Magnetococcus marinus MC-1: one gene and its partners. The protein of the gene in region 1 interacts with the protein of each later gene in a pairwise test. Links are inferred from orthologs where the notes say so. Each region holds a gene or a part of one and is shown in the gene's direction. Other genes may lie near its edges.

The links.
Region 2: the proteins of rlmB (region 1) and tsaE interact in binary tests that used the Escherichia coli proteins (3 or more experiments, as listed by UniProt). The link is inferred for Magnetococcus marinus MC-1 from one-to-one orthologs.
Region 3: the proteins of rlmB (region 1) and MMC1_RS16930 interact in binary tests that used the Escherichia coli proteins (3 or more experiments, as listed by UniProt). The link is inferred for Magnetococcus marinus MC-1 from one-to-one orthologs.

What each region holds. Positions count from the first base shown.
Region 1 is NC_008576.1:492,120-498,005, forward strand. Bases 177-3,175 are described here. They hold rlmB (23S rRNA (guanosine(2251)-2'-O)-methyltransferase RlmB), read left to right. Parts: upstream 177-1,305; coding sequence 1,306-2,046; downstream 2,047-3,175. Other genes in these bases: cysS (cysteine--tRNA ligase), read left to right, coding at 177-1,309; MMC1_RS02170 (site-2 protease family protein), read right to left, coding at 2,241-3,175. Also shown: more of cysS, read left to right, coding at 1-176; more of MMC1_RS02170, read right to left, coding at 3,176-4,346; MMC1_RS02175 (efflux RND transporter periplasmic adaptor subunit), read right to left, coding at 4,349-5,659. UniProt on the Escherichia coli protein: Specifically methylates the ribose of guanosine 2251 in 23S rRNA.
Region 2 is NC_008576.1:1,173,508-1,181,263, forward strand. The notes cover bases 2,756-5,611. They hold tsaE (tRNA (adenosine(37)-N6)-threonylcarbamoyltransferase complex ATPase subunit type 1 TsaE), read left to right. Parts: upstream 2,756-3,865; coding sequence 3,866-4,357; downstream 4,358-5,611. Other genes in these bases: MMC1_RS19640 (spermine/spermidine synthase domain-containing protein), read right to left, coding at 2,756-2,853; MMC1_RS04915 (hypothetical protein), read right to left, coding at 2,856-3,245; MMC1_RS04920 (CBS domain-containing protein), read left to right, coding at 3,392-3,853; MMC1_RS04930 (aminoglycoside phosphotransferase family protein), read left to right, coding at 4,347-5,369; MMC1_RS04935 (nucleotidyltransferase family protein), read left to right, coding at 5,369-5,611. Outside these bases: MMC1_RS04900 (ATP-binding protein), read left to right, coding at 1-1,340; MMC1_RS19635 (H-type lectin domain-containing protein), read right to left, coding at 1,346-1,927; more of MMC1_RS19640, read right to left, coding at 2,041-2,755; more of MMC1_RS04935, read left to right, coding at 5,612-6,103; MMC1_RS04940 (protein-L-isoaspartate O-methyltransferase family protein), read left to right, coding at 6,275-6,922; MMC1_RS04945 (hypothetical protein), read left to right, coding at 7,065-7,280; MMC1_RS04950 (aspartate kinase), read left to right, coding at 7,611-7,756. UniProt on the Escherichia coli protein: Required for the formation of a threonylcarbamoyl group on adenosine at position 37 (t(6)A37) in tRNAs that read codons beginning with adenine.
Region 3 is NC_008576.1:4,119,041-4,126,880, forward strand. Bases 2,756-5,695 are described here. They hold MMC1_RS16930 (bifunctional ADP-dependent NAD(P)H-hydrate dehydratase/NAD(P)H-hydrate epimerase), read left to right. Parts: upstream 2,756-3,415; coding sequence 3,416-4,975; downstream 4,976-5,695. Other genes in these bases: MMC1_RS16925 (ATP-binding cassette domain-containing protein), read right to left, coding at 2,756-3,311; MMC1_RS16935 (HAMP domain-containing methyl-accepting chemotaxis protein), read left to right, coding at 5,355-5,695. Also shown: MMC1_RS20585 (tetratricopeptide repeat protein), read left to right, coding at 1-474; MMC1_RS16915 (SHOCT domain-containing protein), read right to left, coding at 538-1,401; MMC1_RS16920 (ABC transporter permease), read right to left, coding at 1,549-2,325; more of MMC1_RS16925, read right to left, coding at 2,403-2,755; more of MMC1_RS16935, read left to right, coding at 5,696-7,403; MMC1_RS16940 (polysaccharide deacetylase family protein), read right to left, coding at 7,643-7,840. UniProt on the Escherichia coli protein: Bifunctional enzyme that catalyzes the epimerization of the S- and R-forms of NAD(P)HX and the dehydration of the S-form of NAD(P)HX at the expense of ADP, which is converted to AMP.

The sequences.
Region 1 (5,886 bases):
TGATGTAATCGCCCGGCATCTGCGGGTAACGGGCTTTGACCTTACCTATGTGCGCAATTTTACCGACATTGACGATAAAATTATTAAGCGGGCCAATGAACGGGGCGAATCAATCCAAACCCTTACCCAACGCTATATCGACGCCTTTCACCAAGATATGGCGGCGCTTGGGGTGCAACCGGCGGATATTGAACCAAAAGCCACCGAGCATCTGCCCGAGATGATGCAAATGATCGGTACTTTGATGGATAAAGGGGTGGCTTACGCCAGTGGCGGCGATGTCTATTATGCGGTGGAGCGCTTTGCCAACTATGGGCAACTCTCTGGCAAGGTGCTGGATGAGCAAGAGGCTGGTGCACGGGTCGAGGTAGACAGCAATAAACAGAACCCCATGGATTTTGTCTTATGGAAAGGGGCTAAGCCGGAAGAGCCGCAGTGGGACTCCCCTTGGGGTGCGGGCCGTCCCGGTTGGCACATTGAGTGTTCGGCCATGGGTACCAAATATCTGGGTGCATCGTTTGATATTCATGGCGGCGGGCGGGATCTGATCTTTCCCCACCATGAAAATGAGATTGCCCAAACCGAAGGGTGTACCGGCCAACATGCGGTGAACTACTGGATCCACAATGGCTTTGTCAATGTGGTCAATGAAGAGGGGGAGTCTGAAAAGATGTCCAAGTCATTGGGCAACTTTCACACCATACGGGATCTGTTGGCCCTCTATCCGGGTGAGGTGCTGCGCTTTTTTATTTTAAACAGTCACTACCGCAGCCCACTGGATTTTAGTTTCTCACTGCTAGAGGCGGCCAAGGCGGGTCTGGACCGTATTTATACCGCCCTGCGCAGTGCCCAAGCGCTGCTGGGCAAGCTGCCCGGTACACCCATTGGAGAGCCCGCCGATGTGCCCGCCGGTGCCCCCCAAGATTTGGTGGAAAACTACCTCAAAGCGATGGATGACGATTTTAATACCCCACAAGCCATCGCTTTTCTGTTTGAGGCCGCCAAAATGCTGAATACCGCCATCAGCGAACAGAAAGATCCCGCTGTCATTGCCACGTGGGCCCGTTTGATCCGGGGTTTGGGGCATCATTTGGGCTTAGCGGGTCAAGATCCCGAGCTCTGGTTCCGCAGCGGCATAGGGGCAGAACAAGGTCTGCAAGCCGAGGCGATCGAGGCGCTCATTGCAGAGCGTAGCGCGGCACGGGCTGCCAAAAATTGGGCAGAGTCCGACCGTATTCGCGACACCCTCGCCCAACAGGGTATCGTGCTGGAAGATGGCCAACACGGGACACAATGGAGCCGTAAATGAGCGACGAGACAAAGATCCATGGGGTCAACCCGGTGCAGGCGTTGCTGGAGAGTGGGCGTCCCGTCTCGTCGCTGTGGGTGCTTAAAGGGCGGCACGGCAAGCGGGTTGAGGAGATGATTGAGGGCTTTCGTGCGCGGGGTGTGCCGATTCAATTTTGTGAGCGCACCGCCATGGATCGCATGGCCGACGGGGGGGCACATCAAGGGGTTATTGCCCGGTGTGCCCCCCGCGAGGCGATGAGTTGGGATGATCTGCTGGATGTGGTGGAGAAGGCCAAACAGCCGCTGTTGGTGATTCTGGACGGGGTGGAAGATCCCCATAATCTTGGGGCGATTATGCGCAGTGCCGAGGCCTTTGGGGCTTTGGCGGTTATTTTACCCAAAGACCGCACAGCACCTTTAAATGCGGGGGCGATTAAAGCCTCGGCAGGGGCGGCGGAGCGGCTCGATCTGATTCGAGTCACCAATCTGGCCCGCGCCATTGAGCAGTTGCAGCAGCGCAATGTGTGGGTGATCGGACTGGCGGGTGAGGCGGGGGCACCCCTTATTGGTACGCTGGATTGCAAAGGGCCTTTGGCGTTGGTGATGGGCAATGAGGGCAGCGGTCTACGCCGCCTGACCCGGGAGCGCTGCGACCAACTGGCCGCTATCCCCATGGGGGGTGGTGTGGGTTCGCTCAATGTCTCGGTCGCCACCGGGGTGGCCCTCTACGAGGTGCTTAGACAGCGTGCAGGCTAGGTAAAAGCCGCAAGGTTTGCTTAACAAGGCGTTAGCCCGGACAACAGGAATCGCATGCGTTGGGTGTTGCGTATCATGAGAGTTCCAACTTTCAATAGCTTTCATGAAAAATCTAGGCTAGGCCAAAACCACCGCCGTCATTGCTGCCATGGTTTACGGGATTATCCTACCATTTTCTAGCACCGGTGTGAGGATCATGCCCCCCATTCACGCACCAAGACCACCAGCGCTGAGCGGAGCACACGTCCAACAAGGCTTTGAGCTTGCCCGCTAATCTGTACATGACCCACCAGCTTGATGGGGGGAGGAAGACCTTCGAGGTGTATGATAATCCGGAAAAAACCACCTTGGGGCACCAAATTTTGACCCGATACCCGCACCGGAATTTCACCGCCATAGAGAGTCGCCAAGGCTGGGTCTGTCAGCACCTTAACGGGATTGCGATCCATGGTGTGAATGGTGCCCACCATGCTAGCCTGATCCAGACTGTAGGGTATGAAGCGGACAGCGTCACCCTCGTGAATCCGCTCCAGGTCATCTTCCGCCACGTAGGCTGTGGCAATGGTCGCGCCGTCCGCGCGGATTAGGGCCAATTGCTGCCTGGGCGACAGCCAAGCGCCGACTTGCAGATCTGGTAATGGATCAAGAAAAAGCCCACTATGGGGAGCCGTTACAGTCAGGCGCTCCGCCTCGGCATCCAACCCCGCTTTCTCAGAATCAAGACGCGCCAACTCTTCTGTGAGGGCAGACAAACGCTCTCGGCCAAAAAGGTCAAGCTTAACCGCCTCTACTTCCGCCCGCTTACCGGCCAATTTTGCGGCGATTGTGGCCTGCCGAGCGAGAATGTCGGGCGCGGTAAAGAGTAAGAGCGGCATCCCGGCATGCACCGGCTGACCACGTTTAACCAACACCGCTTCCAAGCGAGCCGCTGCCGGCAGGAACAGCGGTGCCACAATCTCGGCAGCAACCGTGGCCGGAGCCTCAATGCGGGTGCGCCAAGGGAAAATCGCTACCCATAACACGAGACTAAGACCAAACAGTGGACGCATCCAACGGGTGCCGCAAAAAATGCGTTCACGGCGCTTGACCCACGCCTTCACCTCGCTCCATATGGGCAGCAACACAAACCAACCGATCTCCACAGCAAACAATAAGATACCCACGATTTTAATGAAAAAGTGATAGACCAGCGCGGCAATCCCCAAAAACAGCATTAACCGGTAGATCCATACCGCAAATGCGAAGGCAACCATGGCCCTTTGCCGACCTGGTTTCATGGGCTCTGGCGGTGGTTCGCCCAGCGCAAATAGGCTTTCACGCAGCCACCATCTCGCCATAGCAAAGGCCCTGGGATGGAGATTGGGTAGCTCCAGCGCGTCCATAACCAAAAAATAGCCATCAAAACGCATGAAGGGCAGCAGGTTGATGGCCAGTGACGACACCCAGGTAAAAGCAGCTAAGATAAAAGCACCTTGGCGTAACGACCCATCCGGTAGAAAGGCCCAGAGCAAGGTGGCCCAGGCCGCCACCGACAGCTCGGCCATAATCCCCGCCGCACCGACCAATAGCCGCTGTCGGCGCGATGCTAGGGTCCAGGTCTCGTTGACGTCGGTATAGAGCACCGGCCACATCACCAGAAAGGCAACGCCCATGGTGGGAACCCGACAGCCAAATCGCTTAGCGGTCAGACCGTGGGCCAATTCATGGATAATCTTTACCAGCGAAAGAGCGAGGCCGTAACTGACCATACCGCTGATGCTGAAGGTCTCGACCAAGGTGGCGGCAAAGAGCTCCCACTGCCGCGCCACCAGCGTTAAACCGAGCAACAACGCCCCCAAGCTGGCCCAGCGGAACCAGGGACTGCCCAGCCAAGCCACCAGCGGCAAGACCTTTCCCAAAAACCGGTCAGGCCGCAGCAGCGGAATGCGAAAAAAGAGATAATGATGCAGCAGCCGATTGAATACCGAATGGTTTTCCGCTGTCGCTTGTGCGGTTAGACGTACGGTATCGGCATGACTGCTCGCTTGGGTCAACTGATTACCAGACAAAAATCTGGCGACCTCCATGACCTCTGCGTCGCTCATGTCAATGGTGGTCTCTGCCCGTACCGCCGCAGCCACCTCGCCCGCCGTGCCTTCCCAACGACTAAGTGCCTCAAAAGCGGCCCAGCCGATGCGGAAATAGCGGTTCCGCACAGGATCACGTATTGTCCAAGTAGGGGAGCCATCCCATAACGCCGGGCCAGGATGCAGCGACAGTTCATCTCGTAAACCCGGCAAAGGGGAGGCTGCGGCATCCATCGTCACAGCCCCACGAAAGTGCGGATGATCGCCAAGGGACGCCGCCCCAGCCAATAGATCAAAGGTACCCGGCGACCATCAAGACGGACCGTACCTTTTAAACCCAAGCGTGGACCAGCCTCACCCTTGTTGAGTTCTGCCCGCACGCGGTGGCCCAATGTACCATCGGCTTGAGGAATAGCCTCGTAGGTAATGTAGCGCAGTTTTCCCGAGACCGGTGACAACGGGTCGGCATTGAGGAACAGGCTAACCGGCCCGCCCTCTTCCAACTGAATCACATCGGCTGGAGCCAACCAAGCCTCTACCTCTACATCATGGGGCGATGCCACCGCCAACACCTTCTCACCCACCACCACGGGCCGACCCTGCCACTCGGTGGGATCGTCCAACACCGCAACACCACCCCGTGGTGCCTGGACTTGAGCGCGTGCCAGCAGCTCTTCGAGCTGCGCCACCTCGGCGCTGCGCTCCTCAACACGGGCACGGATGACCGCCAGGGTACCCTTGGCCTTAGGGTCGAAAATGGCCTGTTGCGAGGCTTGGTCCAATTCGGCCCTAGCTGTATCCAAAGCCTTCTTGGCCACCTCCAGCTTGCTGGCCAGCATGGTGCGTTCCAGTTCAAACAGGAGATCCCCTTCAGCCACCGACTGGTTGGGGCGCACATGGACCCGCTGGATCACACCATCCATAGGCGAGCGAATTACCGCTGGATTGTGGGGTACCACCTCGGCGGGGGCTAGCACCGATAGACGCACCGGAATACAGAGCGCAACCACCATCACCACCGCCAGTTTGAGAGGCCATTTTGGGATGGCCATTAACCCACTTTTCCACGTAACCCAGCGCGATGGCCGATGTAATACCGACCATGCATGGCCATAAAAATCGGCGGCCCGGGTCAATAATGCCACCTCTTGCTCACTCCACGCCTCTTCGCGGGCTAACAGCAATACGCCAAGCCGCTTACCGTCTCGCTCTGCCAAGGGCAACAAAAGGGCGTGGCTGGGCAGCCACTCTGACCACTCCTGCCTATCGCTCCCCTCCATGTCGTGCGGGCCTAATTGACGGACATCTTCAGCGGCAAAGCGCTTGAGCAGCCGTTGCAACCACAGGGTAAAGGGAGCACCCTTCTCGATACCCGTCACCCCAGATACCGCCTTTAACCCCTCTCCATCAATATAGAGTGCCGCTTGGCGGTAGAGAGCCAATCTCCGACTATCGTTGACCATAACAAAGCCCAGCGCGGCAGAGTCGACCGCCTTGCGGGCAAGCTCTTCTAACCCCAGCAATGCGACCAGTGGATTATCACTCATACCCTATCCTCTGCCGTATGACGGCTAGCCGCAGCCAAGACTATGGGGACCCTCGGTAGACAGCCCCCGTTGTTGTATCGACGCAGCGCCCGTAACTCGGCAAAATCAGAGCGGCATAAGTCAATCCACCCTCCCCTCTGAAATGCGCTTGACCAGACCCGGGCCTTCGTCGACCCCCAGGGTCAGCAGGCCAAGCACGCCGCGTCGGGTACTGTGTTTGATAAACG
Region 2 (7,756 bases), 680 kb from region 1 along the record:
TGCAGTTGGTGTTAAGTGGTCGTCGCCATCTGCATGAACAGCTCCAGTTGCCGGACTATGATTTTTTGGGGAATGAGGTCGAGCAGCGTCTGCGCTTGGGTCCGTTTGATAGCCATGATGTGGAAGGCTATGTGGCCTATCTGCTCAAACGGCTGGAGTTGGATGAACACTACCAGTTCACCCCTGCGGCCTTTAAAGTGTTGGCCCGTTATGGGGGGGATAATCCCCGCAAGCTTAACCGCTTGGTCAATCAGATCATGATTAAGGCCCGCCAGTGGCAAGTCACCCGTATTGATAACCGTACCATCCACGAAGCCCTGGCCGGTGAGCATGAAAATTGGCGTTGGAAATCCATTGGCGGTGGGCTAAAAGGGTTGCGCTGGGTGGCGTTGCCGTTGCTGGGTTTCATCGCCGGGCAGTTGCTACCCTTACCGCTATTCGAGGCTTGGCAGGGGCGTGACCCTACGGGCCAGCAAAACCGTGAAGCGCCGCTCAACCAACCGGTCGTTCCCGCAGAGCGCTATCCCTATGCTACCCCGACACGGCCTCTGCTGGATGTGGAAAAGGTAGCAATCCCAAAAATGCCAGACTCCAAGCCTGCCCAATTACCCCTCCCGCAAGAGACGGATGACCTGCTGCCCCCGTTGGCACAAGTCAAAGTGGTGCCCCCCCCCCGGATGGCCGCCCAACTCGATGGTGAGCATGGCTCCCCTGTGGGGTTTGTCAAACCAGCCCCGTTGGCGGTGCAAGCGGCCTCACAAGGCAAAAGGCAGGGGGAAAGTCCCGCTAAGCGCGCGGTGGCCGCTCAGCAAAAGGCACTACCAACCCTTGCGGGGACGGCTACTAAGGAGGCGCACAAGGGTGAGGTTGCTGCCGTACCCAATCCTCAGCCCGGTAAGCAAGCGGTTCCACCCATCGCGTTGTTGTCGTATCAGGTGTCCAATATTGGCGGTGGACAGGAGCCCATCAATCTTGCTAAGGCCATTGGTGCGCCTCAAGGGGCGGTGGTGCCTGAGTTTGAGCAGGAGAGTGGTGTTGCTGCGCAGGAGAAGATCCCCGTCACCGACGGCGGCTTTGTGCTGGAAGCGTCGGGGGGGCACACCTTAGATCGGCCTTATGTGCTGCAATTTGGTACGGTGAGCAAGATACTCTATGCCGATGTGTTGGCAGACAAGGTACGGCAGGCGGGGGTGGAGCCCTTTATTCACAGCTCCCAGCGGGACGGCCAGACCCTCTACTCGGTCCGTTTGGCGTTTGTCAGCATGGATGAGGCCAAGGCTAAAATGCAGAGCCTAGATCTCAGTCACGGCTTAACCCCCATTTTGTTGGTGATTAAATAACCCCCCTAGGAGTCTCCCTCCACCGCCAACCATCCGCTGGTTAGCTGCTCAACACGTTGATCAGACTGCGAAGTGACCACCAACTCAAAACCTTGTGGGGTGATGTTCTGTGCCTCAATTTTGAGGGTGGTGGCCTTGTCGAGCTGTAAGCCTTGGAGCGCCACCATCACTTTGGGGAGACGTGTGAAGGGCGGGCTGAAGAGGATGGGCTGCCGATAGACGCGGGTTTTGGTGAACAGGTTGGTCAGCTCCCAACGGTTGTCTTTTTTGGTGATCTCCACGGTGCCTTGGGCCGTTTGAAGGTTGGTAACCGCATGCAGCCGTTTTATATTTTTAGCCTGCTGGGTCTCTAGCTGGGTCAACCGTTTTACGATCTCCGCTTGCGCGGTTGGCGTAAGCGGTGGGGCTTGCGGGCTGAAGGGTTGAGCAGGGCTGGTAGCGGCCTGTGGGGCGGTGGCCGGTTGCTGGCTAGCCGCTGTGGTCGAGTTCTGTTGCCACTGGTTGATGGCCGCCATGGTGCCCACCAACAGCAACAGCAGGAGCAGTGAGGCGGCGATATAAGCGAAGATCTGTTTCAAAAAAGACATGGGAGAGGTTCTCTGGTTAGGGTCAATACGGGGCATACTTTGCGACCAAAGAGGTGACGATGCAACCCTTGCTCTGCGTAAAGCGGATTGCGCAGGGGGCGTGTGGGGCGATTTTAGGAGGATACCGCTTGGGCAATACGCTGCCAAAAAGTGTTGGCAATGGGGTCAATGCGCTCCATGAGGGGGATAAAATTAAGGGGCAGATGTTGGCCCAGGGCATGGGCCTGATCGGCCTGGGGCATATGTTGCGGCATCGCCGTATGGTGCGGGGTGGCGATGAGAATAGCGTTTTGTGAGCGGGCGACAGGGACCATCCAACCATAGTCTGGATAGGCGTTTTTCCAGTTGCCCAGCGCCTCTTGAAAATGGCCCTTATTACCACGGGAGACATTGGCGGCGACGATACCTGGTGCGGCCAAATGGTCTTGACAGAGCTTGAGAAAGGGGGGGCGATAAATGCTGGTCACCAGCCCGTTGGCATCAAAGGCATCCAATAAAATCAAGTCATAGGGGGCCTGTTGGGCGCCACCAAGGGAGAAAAATTGGGCACCATCCCCAAGATGTATGGTGAGCCGGGGATGATTTTTAGGGAGATGGAAAAAATCCTGGGCAATGGTGACAATATGGGGATCATACTCCACCACCTCCACATGACATTGGGGCAGATGATGCAGAAAAAATTTAACCAGTGAGCCACCCCCCAAACCAATCAGCAGAATACGCTGGGGAAGTTGGGGTAAAAAGAGCAGGGCCGCCATCATATGGCGCGAGTAGGGCAAAAAGAGAAAGGCAGGGTCCGAGAGTAACATGCAGCTCTGGCGCAGGTGGGAACCAAAGGTTAGGCAGCGCAAGCCCTCTTTTTCCACCACCTCGACGGTGGTGCCCTGGTGACGGCGCTGATAGATAATGTTGGCGGGGTTATCCATACCTAGAGCCCTTCACTGGTGGGTTCAATTTCCATGCGCTCCAGATCGGCCAAGCGTATTTGGCGGCCATCCAGGGTTAAAAAATCACGATGGTGGATATCCTTGCGTTTGGCGCGGTAGAGGGTGTGCTCCCCGGATTGACTGTTGATTACCCGGATCAGGTGGATCTCTTGCCCCTCAGCCCAGCGATTGTACCCCATAAATCCCCCCATGCTCACAATGGCCAGTAGGGCCAAGAGGGCCATGGTACGGGCGCTACGGCTGCTGTGGGGTTGGTGCTCCAAGGCGCGTCGCTGGGGGGCGGCAGCAACCTCGGCAGAGCGAGCGTGTAGGCGACCAACCGAATAAACGCCCGCGATTACCAACAGAAGAATCAAAATTTTTGTTAACATGGGGTAAGACCGCCATTGCCTGAAATTGAATGCGGAGACCAAATACCGTACCATGGGTACAGGGGGTGTGCCAAACTGGTATGCATAAAAAAACACACACAGCCCTGGTTTGCCCAAGTTTAAGCACCCACTGAGGAGCAGATAACATGACCTTAACAGCTCGCGATATCATGAATAGCGACCCGCCAACCGTAACCGTCCATGCCACGGTGCATGAGGTTGCGGTGTTGTTGGCCCAGAAGAACATCTGCGCCGTGCCGGTTTTAGATGAGGGGGTGCTGGTGGGGATTATTACGGAAGGGGATCTGATTGATCGGGTCAAGCAGGTGCATCTGCCCACCCTTATCAATATCTTGGACGCGGTGATCTCGGTGGGGGGCAGTCATCAGTTTGAAGAGGATCTGCGTAAGGTTGCCGCGTGTAAGGCGTCGGAGATTATGACCCCCACCCTTATCTCGGTGGGTCCCGATGCGGATCTGCGCAAGATCGCCACGGTGTTGGCGGAACAACATGTGTCGGTGGTGCCGGTGGTGGGTGAAGAGCGGCTGCTGGGGTTGATTGATAAGAGCGATGTGATCCGTGGCATGCTGCTGAGTAACGAAGCTTAGGTCATGCACGCTATGGCCGCAACCCTTGTGCTGGAAAGCCACTCCGAAGCGCAGACCGAGGCGCTGGCTGCGGCGTTGGCGGGTATGGTGGATGCCCCGCTGGTGATCGCTTTAAGCGGCGATTTGGGGGCGGGTAAAACCGCTTTTTCCCGTGGTTTTGTTCAGGCGATGTTGGGCGAAAGGGTGGTGGTGAGCAGCCCTACCTTTGCCATCATGCAGAGTTATGTGGGGGGGGCTTGGCCAGTCTACCATTTTGACCTCTATCGGCTGGCCGGGCCGGAGGAGTTGGAGGCCATTGGGGCAGACGAAGCGCTGTTTGAGCCCGACGGCGTGGCCCTGGTGGAGTGGGCCTCCTTAGCGGGGGATTGGCTGCCCCAGGACCGGCTGGACGTTATGTTGGAAATAACCGCAGATGGGTTGGGACGCCGCGTGCTGTTTCGTGCGGCAGGTTTGGTCACGACACAACTTCTTCACCGTTTTCGCCAGGAATATCATGCTGGATAATGCCCTTCGTGCTTTTGCTGAACGCCACGCTCCCCATCATCAAGAGATTGTGCAGGTGGCGGGGGATGCCTCCTTTCGCCGCTACTATCGGTTGGTGGATAACCCCTCGCGCATTGTGATGGATGCCCCACCGGATAAAGAGGATAGCCATCCCTTTGTGGCCATCGCCGGTTTTTTGCGTGAGCATGGGGTGCTGGCGCCTCAGGTTTTGCAAGCTGACTATGAACAGGGGCTGTTTTTGTTGGAGGATTTTGGCGATATAACCTTTGCCCGCGCCCTGCAACAGGGGGTGGCCCCGGAGCGGCTGTATGGGGCGGCTGTGGATGCCCTGCTCACCCTACAGGCGACACCGTTGGAAGGGGGTACGGTTGCCCATCAACGCGCCTTTGATCCCCCTCTGTTTGCCTATGAGGCCTCGTTGTTGACCGAGTGGTACATCCCTGGGGTGATGGGTTATACCTTGAGTGGGGCGGAACAGGCGGAGTTTAAGCGGGCCTTTGATGAGCTGTTGAGGCCGATCTTGGCGCAGCCCCAAGTGTTGGTGCATCGGGACTATCACAGCCGCAACCTCATGTGGTTGGAAGGGCAGGTTGGGGTGCTGGATTTTCAGGATGCGGTAATGGGACCCATTACCTATGATCTAGCCAGTCTGCTACGGGACTGTTACGTCGCGTGGGACCGCCCCTTTCGCCATGCCATGATGCAGCAGTGGCTCAGCGGTGCCACCCAGCGGCTGGGGTATGCACCAACCTGGGCCAGCTTTGAGCGGGCATTTGATTGGATGGCCATTCAGCGCAACTTAAAAGCGGTAGGTATCTTTGGACGGTTGGCGCTGCGGGATGGCAAGTTTGCTTATCTGGACGATGTGCCCCGCACCATGGGCTATGTATGGGAAACACTGGCCCGTTATCCAGAATTAGGGCGGCTGCACACGCTGTTGCAACGGACCATTCCCCCAGGCACAGAGCCGAGTTCTGCCCAAGTGGCGGCGCGTCAGACCGGAGCGTTGTAATGGAGATACCCTTTCCCGCCATGATTTTGGCTGCGGGTCGGGGGACGCGACTGGCGGCGTGGACCGAGCACACCCCCAAGCCGTTGGTGCCGGTGGCTGGCACGCCGGTGATCTTTTTAACCTTGCAGCGGTTGGCGTGGCTGGGGTTTCGCCGGGTGGTGATTAATGCCCACCATCTGGGGGCGCAACTGCGGGAACAGGTGGGGGATGGGCAACGCTGGGGGGTGCAGATTCAGTGGTCCATGGAGCCGCAGTTGCTGGAGACGGGCGGGGGGGTGTGTCAGGCCTTGCCGCTGCTGGATGCCCCGCAGTTTTTGGTGGTGAATGGGGATGTGGTATGGGATCTGGATCTGCGACCGTTGCTGGAGGGATTTGATCCCCGGCGCATGGATGCCCTGTTGGGCTTAGTAGAAAATCCAGCTGAAGGGGTGGGGGATTTTGTGCGGGATGGGGCCGGCTGTTTGCAACGGGGTCGTGGGGTGGTGGGCAGTTGGACCTATAGTGGTATTCAAATATTGGCCCGGCATGCCTTGCAGGGTTATGCGATAGAGCCCTTTTCGCTCAACCGGGTCTACGATGCGGCGCTGGCTAAGGGGCGTTTGCAGGGGGTCCCCTTGCGGGGGTTTTGGGCGGATATGGGCACCCCTGAACGGCTGGCCCAAACCGAAAAGCACTGGCGTGAGCATAACCCAGTGGTGATGCAGAGGATTGTTGCACAAAATGCGCTGGATTAAAAAGGGGCGCTTGCCGCCCATAAAGCGGGTTTGGATTGCAATGCACCACCCTAATGGGGTAGAAGTTTTGAGTGACACTGGTATGGGGGGGCTTGTCCCTGTTAGCATGGCCCACTGGCCAGCACAGGGGAAGCGTGATTGGGTTTTTAAATAGATGGGAAGGGGAGAGTGATGGATTTTGCACTGGCACGGACCAACATGGTTAAATCCCAGGTGCAGCCGCACGAGGTGTTGGATGAGACCCTGCTGGGCTCCATGATGGTGGTGGAACGGGAGCAGTTTTTTCCGGCCGATCGTCAATATATGGCCTACTCCGATATGCCCATTACCATGGCTCCAGGGCGGCGCTGCCTGACCCCCATGCAGATTGCATGGTTGATTAAATCGGCAAAGGTTACGCAAGGGAGCAAGGTGCTGCTGGTGGGGGCAACCACCGGTTACGAAGCGGCGCTTATGGCCCATATGGGGGCGCAGGTGTTTGCGCTGGAGTGCGACCCAGGCTTGGCCGACAAAGGTGCCGAGCTAACCCAAGCGCTGGCGGTAAGTTGGCAGGTGGGGGATCTGACCCAAGGGTGGGCCAGTGCAGCCCCCTTTGATGCCATTATTCTCACCGGCGCGGTGGAGAAGATGCCCGCCGCCTTAGCCAAACAGTTGGATGCCTATGGTGTGATGGTCGCAGTGGTGGGGCAGGCCGGTGCCGCCACCATGAGTGCGGTGCGGGTCATTGGGCCGACCGGTCTGCACCATCCTGAGCGGCTTTATGAAACGCGCATTGATCCACTGCCCGGTTTTGCAGAGCCGGTGGCTTTTCAGCTGTAATCCATGGGTAAAGGGTGCTGCGAGAACCTTTAAGGGTGTTCGCTGATTTGCCGATGTTGCGGCAAAAGGGTATACTGAATGCAGTGGAGGCACCGCTGTCTCCAGGGCATAGGTCAGAGAATTAACCAAAAAAGGTGACTTTATGAACCGTATCCAAGGCGCTTCGGATGGGTATAACGCCATGGTATCCAACACTCCGGTGATGTGGACCTTGGTGGGGATGATGATTGTATTGGCTTTCTTTTTGGGCGGCTATCTGGTGATGCGTATGCTGGATCGCTATAAGCGCGAAAAACTCAAATTAGAGCGCGAGGCCGCCAAAGGTACGCGGCGTAAGCGTCCCTCCCAGGGGGCATAGGGGTTGGTGCGTGAGCAAGGGGCGGCAAACGCTGGGTTATGCCCCCGGTGCGGACAAAAGCTGTAGCTAGGCATGGTTCGTTGCGCTCCTTGGCGGTGACCGGGTTTGTTGTCGTGCTTGGTTGAGCGTGCTTGCGGTTAAGGGCAAGCGCCTGTGGTGTGGTTGGATCTGTTGCAGAGCGCCGTGAAGATAAACCAGGGCGAGTGATCTGGTTCATCCTGCGGCGTTTTGCCGTTGTGTGACCTCGGCCAGTTGCTCTTGTTGGACCAAAAGGGGTGGAATGAGCAGCCCCTGGCGGCGTGATAATCATAAACTATGAAGAGGGTAGACGTGGCGCTTATCGTACTAAAATTTGGCGGCACATCGGTGGGATCCATTGAACGGATCCGCAATGTGGCGCGTATGGCCATGGCCGAACAGCAGGCAGGCAACCAGGTGGTGGTGGCGGTGTCGGCCATGTCTGGTGAGACCAACCG
Region 3 (7,840 bases), 3.6 Mb from region 1 along the record:
AACGCCAACGCCCTAGGCAATTTTGCCCTCTTCATGACCAATATAAAGGGGGATCATGCGCAGGCTGAAATTCTCTTCAACAGAGCCATCGAGGCCGATCCGAATCACGCCAACAACCTAGGCAATTTTGCTTGGTTTTTGCTCGGTCGCGGACGCCTTGAAGAGGGACGCCTCCAATTAGAAAAATCGCTCTCGCTCCAACAAGAAGAGGCGGATCCTACCCTGCAAGCTGAGACCCGCTTTTATCAATACGCTCTTGGCCCGGCCCACCAGCGCAGCGAAGCCCTGGCTGTACTGCGGCGGGTACTCATGGAGAAACAAGGGCGCTCTCCAGGGTGGGATTTTGCTGGCATCCTTGAACAAGCTGAGCAAAGGGGCCACCCCCATTACCCGTGGTTAATCCGCTTGGCCCAGGTAATCTCTGCCGGTGCACCCGTAGAAACCCTAGAGCCATGGCCCGACACCACGACTTGAGCAAAGGGCCCTCCACGCTGCAAAACGGGGCAGCCCTCTATGGGGCTGCCCAGCGGACCGCTCCTACAGACGGGCCAGCAGTTCGGTTTTTTTGGCGTTGAACTCTTGCTCGCTAATCCAGCCCTTTTCCTTGAGACCGGCCAACTTTTCAATGGTGGCAAAGATCGCCTCCCCCGTTGTGCCAACCCCAGAAATAGCCCCATGCAGTACCGGCTGCTGAGCCATAGGCTCCTGCATAAAAGCTTGCTGCGGTGGCTGGGGCGGGCTCTCCATGGCAGGCCGTTGCTCAGGCTGGGGCGCGGCCTCGATCGGCGCAGCCGCTACCAAGGGCTCAGGCGGGGCCAAGGGGTTATCCAAGGCCACACGGGGCAGTTGGTTTAACGCAACCACGCCAAACTGGCTGGTGAGGGTAATTGAACCATCCACCGACTGCTGCTGGCTAAACCCCCCTATCTGGTGGTTAAGGGTGTCATAAACCACCACCCCACCAGCATCCACCGCCAAACGGTTGATCTGCGGAAAATAGGCGTAACGCATGTTGTTTTGACTGCCCGACGAGGCCGGTTGACCCAAGGCTGACGGCCACCACTGGGCTTGGTTGCCACCCGGCATAAACAGACTCACCCCCGCCCCCGGTGCCGCCTTGGGGGGGGGCGCGAAGGGTTGGCTCAAATAGAGCGAGGCCAGCTCCCCACACAGGTTATCCACTGTCATTTTAAGGCCATGGTTAAACATATCCCCCACCATGGTCATGCCACCCTGCATCCACTGCCCACCACCGCCCAGCTCGGCGATATTAAATTGGGCCATGCTCCCACCACCAGCCGCCACAGCCTCCAACATCTGCGACACCGCAGCGGTTGAGAGTCCATAACGGGCGGCAATGGCATCCACCATCTGTTGTCCTTGGGGCGTTAAACGGCTCATTGATCTCATCCTATTCGGTTACGTGGTCCATGCTTTGATGGCCCAACGCCACACTGCGTAGGGTCTGACCAGTGGCTCTATCATGGCACGGATGGGCTAAGATAGCTTGTGCAATCCACCCCACCGGCGCCGAATAGCCCCCCTCGACTAAACAATAATTCGCCGCCGCACCAACTTAACCGCCAACACAAAGCCCACCACCAGGTAAAGGCTGATCACCCCCAAATGCAGCAGCACATCGCTCACCACCCCACCGGTCGCCAAGGGCCGCATGAGCGCAACCACATGGGTAAGCGGGAGCATTTGTATCCCCTGTTGCAGCAGCACAGGCAGGCTATCCACCGGATAAAAAACCCCACAAAACAAAAACATGGGCACCGTCACCAAGGTGGTGTAATAAAGAAAAAATTCATAGCTGGGCGACACCGCCGTCACCACCATGCCCAGAGAGGCAAAGGTAAGCCCGGACAGAAAGACAATGGGCAGCGTCAGAAAAAGATCTTGCACCGCAAAGGCCCCAAACAGGGTTGCCACCAGAAAGATCGCCAACCCTGCTATCAACGCCTTGCTGGCGGCCCACACCACCTCACCGGCCACCACATCGGCCACCGTCAACGGTGTGGTAAGCTGGGCATGATAGGTATTTTGGCGGGTCATGCGGGTAAAGGCACCATAGAGCACCTCAAAGGTGCTGCTGTTCATGGAGCTGCTGGCAAGAATGCCCGACGCCACAAACACCAAATAACTCATCCCCCCCACTTCCCCCACAAAACGCCCCAGGCCATAACCCATACCCGCCAAATAGAGCAACGGCTCCCCCAGATTGCCCGCTAACGAGGCGGTATAGGTTTTGCGCCACACCATAAAATGACGACGCCAGGTTTGTATCCACCCGCTACTGGGTATGTAGTCCCTTACTCGCATGGTTTCCCTTACCACCTAATCCCCATCACTCTGGCTTAATCGGGGCTAAAAAGTTAATCAAACAGGGGCTGCCGCCCTCAATCCCGCAGCTCCCGGCCCGTCAGTTTTAAAAACACATCCTCCAGATTGGCCGGGCGGGCCAGCAGGGTTAGATCATGGCGGTTGCCCAACTTTTCTAACACAGCCCGCGCTTCATGGGTGTAACAAAAGAGGGTATCCCCCACCTGCTCCAAACGGGCAGGCAACTTGGGCAACTCCGCCAACAGCAAGGGGATGCTGGAACGCACCTCCACCACCTCGGGCTCCACATGGCGGTTAATCAGCTCCAGCGGGGTGCCCTGATCCAAAATGTGACCACTGTCTAAAATCAGCAGACGGTCGCACAGTTGCGCGGCCTCCTCCATATAGTGGGTGGTCAGCAGCAGGGTAATGCCCTGCTCCCGTAATTGACGCAAGCGCTGCCAGATTAGGTGCCGCGCCTGGGGATCCAACCCAGTGGTGGGCTCATCCAACACCATCAGCTCCGGTTCGGCGACCAGCGCCCGCGCAATCACTAAGCGGCGTTTCATCCCCCCAGAGAGGGTGCGCACCGGGGCGTTGGCACGATCTTCTAACTTGGCAAAGGCCAAAAGCTGCTGAATACGCGGCTTGATCTGGCGATCGGACAACTGAAAATAACGACCATAAACCAGAATATTTTCCCAAACCAACAGGTCATCGTCCAGATTATCCTCTTGAGCCACCACCCCTAAACGGCGGCGTACCTGGGTGGCTTCGGGGGTCATGGGCTGGTCAAACACCAACAGCTCGCCGCCATCCACCGGGGAGAGCCCTGTCACCATGCGCATGGTGGTGCTTTTACCCGCACCGTTGGGGCCGAGAATGCCAAAACACTCGCCCCCATGAATCTCAAAGTTGATTCCGTGCACAACTGGCGTATTCTGATACTGTTTGGTTAGGTCCGTCGCTTGGACAACACAGGCCATCATGGCTCCTGGTGTGATCAAAAAGTGGGTGAAGGCCCATCTTTGCGCGTCCAACCGGCTACGGCAATGGGTAAAAACAGCTTTTCACCAAAGGAAACCCCATTATGCAGCCTCTTCTTACCGCAGAACAGATGCGCCGCGTCGACCAGGACACCATTGAACGGTTCGGCCTGCCCGGCATGGTCTTGATGGAGAACGCAGGCCGCGCCTGTGTGGATCTGCTTTACGCTCGCCTGCCCGACTTGGCCCGGCGGCGGGTGCTGATTCTGTGTGGCGGTGGCAACAACGGCGGCGATGGTCTGGTGATCGCCCGCTGGCTGCGGGATGCAGGGGTGGATACGCGGGTGGTCCTGTTTACCCCGGCTGACCGTTTAACGGGGGATGCCGCCACCAACCAGCGTCTCTACACCCGTTTGGGCGGCGAGCTGCGCGAGGCCCTGCATGAAGAGGATCTGGCCAAGTTGCCTTCCTGGCTGGGCCATGCGGGGGTGGTGGTGGACGCCCTGCTGGGTACCGGCCTGGAAAGAGCGGTGGAGGGGCACTTTGCCCTGGCCATTGAGCAGCTCAATGCCAGCCGTAAACCGGTATTGGCGGTGGATCTACCCAGCGGCATTCATGCCGATACAGGGCAGATCTTGGGTTGTGCGGTACGGGCCACCTGGTGCGTAACGTTCGCCGCCGCCAAAATCGCCCACTACACCCACCCAGGGGCGGAGCATTGTGGTGAGATCACGGTTGCCCCTATCGGCATCCCGCGCCCCATGCTGGAGCGCCCGGAGCACACCGTATCACTCAACAGCCCAGCACGATGGCACCCCCCCGCGCGCTCCCCCGCCAGCCATAAAGGCAACCATGGACACCTATTAATTTTGGGGGGATCACGGGGAAAAGGGGGCGCCCCAGCCCTTGCCGCCATGGCGGCCCAACGCATGGGCAGCGGATTGATCACCTGTGCGGTGCCCCGCTCGGTACAGCCCCAGGTGGCGTCCCTCTGCCCCGAAGCCATGACCTTTGCCATGGATGAAGAGAGCGATGGCGGCATACTGCCGGAGCATCGCGGCCCCTGTAAGCAGCTTGGTTTTAACCCCAGCGTGGTGGCGGTGGGACCCGGTTTAGGCACCGGTGGTGGTGCGGCAGAGTTGATCGCCCAGCTTATGATCACGCCACTGCCCATGGTGATGGATGCCGACGCCCTCAATTTATTGGCCCTACAACCGGGATTACTCCGCGCCCACCGGGCGCCTGAGTTGGTGCTTACCCCCCATCCCGGTGAATTCTCCCGGCTCTGCGGGCATCGGGTTGAAGAGATCCAAGCCGACCGTGTCACCATAGCGCGCAATTTTGCCCGCTCCTGGCGGGTGTGGCTGGTGCTCAAAGGAGCCGGTACGGTGATCGCCTCACCCGATAACCGGGTCTGGATCAACCCCACCGGCAACCATGGCTTGGCCACCGGTGGCAGTGGTGATCTGCTCACAGGTTGCATCGCTGGGCTGATGGCCCAGGGCTGGAGCCTGCAAGACGCCACCCTGGCTGGGGTCTGGATGCATGGCCGAGCAGCGGAACTGAGCGCGGCCGAACAGGGCGGCGCGGCAGGCATGCAGAGCCGCGACCTGCTGCCTTACCTGCGCAGGCTCCGCAACCAGCTCCCCCAAACCACCCCATGAGCGTCGCGCAGTGCCCAACCCTAAGCATCCGTCACACAGGGTAGATGCGCTTGAAGCCTGCCATTATGGTCCCCCTTAGGGATGGAGCCACAGGGGCAGGCTTCAGGCGTATGACGGGATAAAGCACATTTTTTACGGAAATTTCTCAAACCTGTCATACTGGTTAAGGCATTGCGCGGTATGCCTAGGCCCAGGATGACTATTTTTCCAGTGCATTGTTGCAGGCTTACTCATTTTTCAAAATTTCTGGTTACGCTTTTGCCGAATTTCTGACACCATGGCCTTCTCGGTTACAGTTGGTGAGATATTAGCTATCACGCCCTAACTTGGCCGTCTGGGTTAAAAACGTCGCCGCTGTTTTATCAATTAGGGGAGTGACATGAGTCATTTTAAACTTTCGTCGGTGATGGCTTTGGGATTCGGCATCGTGACCGCCCTACTCCTGGTGGTCTCCGTAGCCTCTTACTCGGGTTTGCAGAGTGCGGTAACCGGCTTTGGCAATTATCGCACCCTAGCCCGCGATACCAACCTGTTGGGGCGTTTGCAGGCCAACATGCTGATGATGCGCATGAATGTTAAGGATTTTAACATTTCTGGCGACCAAAAGGATGCGGACGAATTTAATGCTTACGCCACGTCGACCGGTGCGTTTCTCGAAGAAGCCAAAAGAGAGATTGTGCAACCAGAGCTGGCTTCTCTCATCATTGAAATCGACCGTAAGATTGACGAATACAAACGCGCTTTTGAACAGATCAAGGCCTTCCGCGTTTCACGCAACAAGGCTGTTGAAGTAGGCATGGACCCCAATGGTCTAAAAATGCGTGAAGATCTCACCGCCATGGTGGAGTCGGCCTCCAAAGATGGCATGGCATCGGTGGCCTATCATGCAGGACGCGCCCAAGAGCACCTGTTATTGGGGCGCTTGTATGCCCTGAAGTTTTTACAAGACAATCACCAAGCCGATGCCGACCGCGCCTTACAGGAGTTACAGAGCAACCTAGACCCCCTGTTTGCCACCTTGGAAAAAGAGCTACAAGACTCTCACCGTCGAAGCTTGATGGAGTCGGCCAAAATCACACGCAATGCTTATCTCTCTGCTTTTAAAGAAGCTGTCACCATTATTGAAGCACGCAACAAAGTGATAAAAGAGAGCCTGGATCGTCTTGGGCCAGAAGTGGCCAAGGCCGTTGAGGATGTCAAACTCTCCCTTAAAAACGAGCAAGACAAGCTTGGTCCTGCCGTGCAGGCCGCGAACGAAGCGACCATCACTTTGGTCATCATTGTCTCTTTGCTTAGTGTGCTGGTGGCAATAATCATCGGCTGGTACATCACCCGTCTGGTGCTACGTCCATTAGGTGGCGAACCGGCCTTCCTGACCAATCTGGTTACCCGCGTTTCAGAGGGCAACCTCAATGTCAAAATCGAAACCAAACCCGGCGACACCAGCAGCCTTATGGCTGCCATGGCCAATATGGTGGAGCGGCTGCGTGGGGTAGTGGGCGAAGTCAAATTGGCTGCCGATAGTGTGGGCAGTGGCTCGGCGCAGATGTCCAGCTCGTCAGACTCCCTCTCCCAAGGGGCCAGCGAAGCGGCGGCCAGCGTCGAGGAGACCTCGGCGGCTATGGAGCAGATGTCGGGTAACATTGCGCAAAACTCAGACAATGCCCGGCAGACCCAGACCATTGCCCAGCAAGCCTCGCAAGATGCCCGTGAAGGGGGTAAAGCGGTTGCCAGCGCTGTAACCGCCATGAAAGAGATTGCCGATAAAATCTCCATTATTGAGGAGATTGCCCGACAGACCAACCTGCTGGCCCTCAATGCCGCCATTGAAGCCGCACGGGCTGGTGAGCATGGCAAGGGGTTTGCCGTGGTGGCGGCTGAAGTGCGCAAACTGGCGGAGCGCTCCCAGAGCGCCGCCAGCGAAATCTCTCAACTCTCCACCTCTTCGGTAGAGGTCTCTGAGCGGGCGGGCAGCATCATCAACAAATTGGTGCCGGATATTCAGAGAACCGCAGAGCTGGTGGCACAGATCACCACAGCATCTATTGAGCAAAACCAAGGGGTCGATCAGATTAACCGTGCCATCCAGCAACTGGACCAAGTCACCCAGCAAAATGCGGGCACGGCCGAAGAGATGGCGGCAACAGCGGTTGAGTTGCAGGGGCAGGCCCGCCAGTTACAGGATACGGTCTCCTTTTTCAGCATGGACCACGGCGTAACGCGGCAAGGAAGAGCAAGCCAGCAGCATCTGGTTACGGCACATCCCAAAGTGACTGCCCGCGCCCTTCCCAAAACCAGCAAACCGGTGGTACATGCCGCACCCATGCCTAAAGCACCCACCGCCAAGGCCGGTTCGGCCAAATCATCGGGCGTCATGCTGGACCTAAGTGATGATGACGATAATGATGCCGACTACCAGCGTTTTTAATGTCTGATCGGAACCAGGCCCGGGGGGAGCATCGCCCTCCCCCGGGCGCCGTTCTACCCACCGGCAAGCCCCACCCTCCCCCTGCTATGGGGTGTTGCCTAGCGCAGCACCTTCAAACCCTATCCCAGCATCGCACCCCCTTTTTTTCATGCCTGAAGGGTGCTGTATACCTGAATGGTACGCCACAGGCCTGATGTTTGGTGTGCTTTACCCCCCTTATCATGACCCGCTTATGCTACCTACGCCTCGCCGTGCTGATCGTGCCAATGGCCGAGTTGCTTAATCTGCTCGGGGGTGCGGTAACAGCCCTGCATGCTGCCCATAAAAAAGGCGCAATAGTCATGGACGGTGGTTAACAAGTGCTGTAACTGAGCCTCGCTCTGCACATAGGGGGTGTTGCCCACTGACCAACTGGGGGAGTGCAGGCTCAGGGTAAA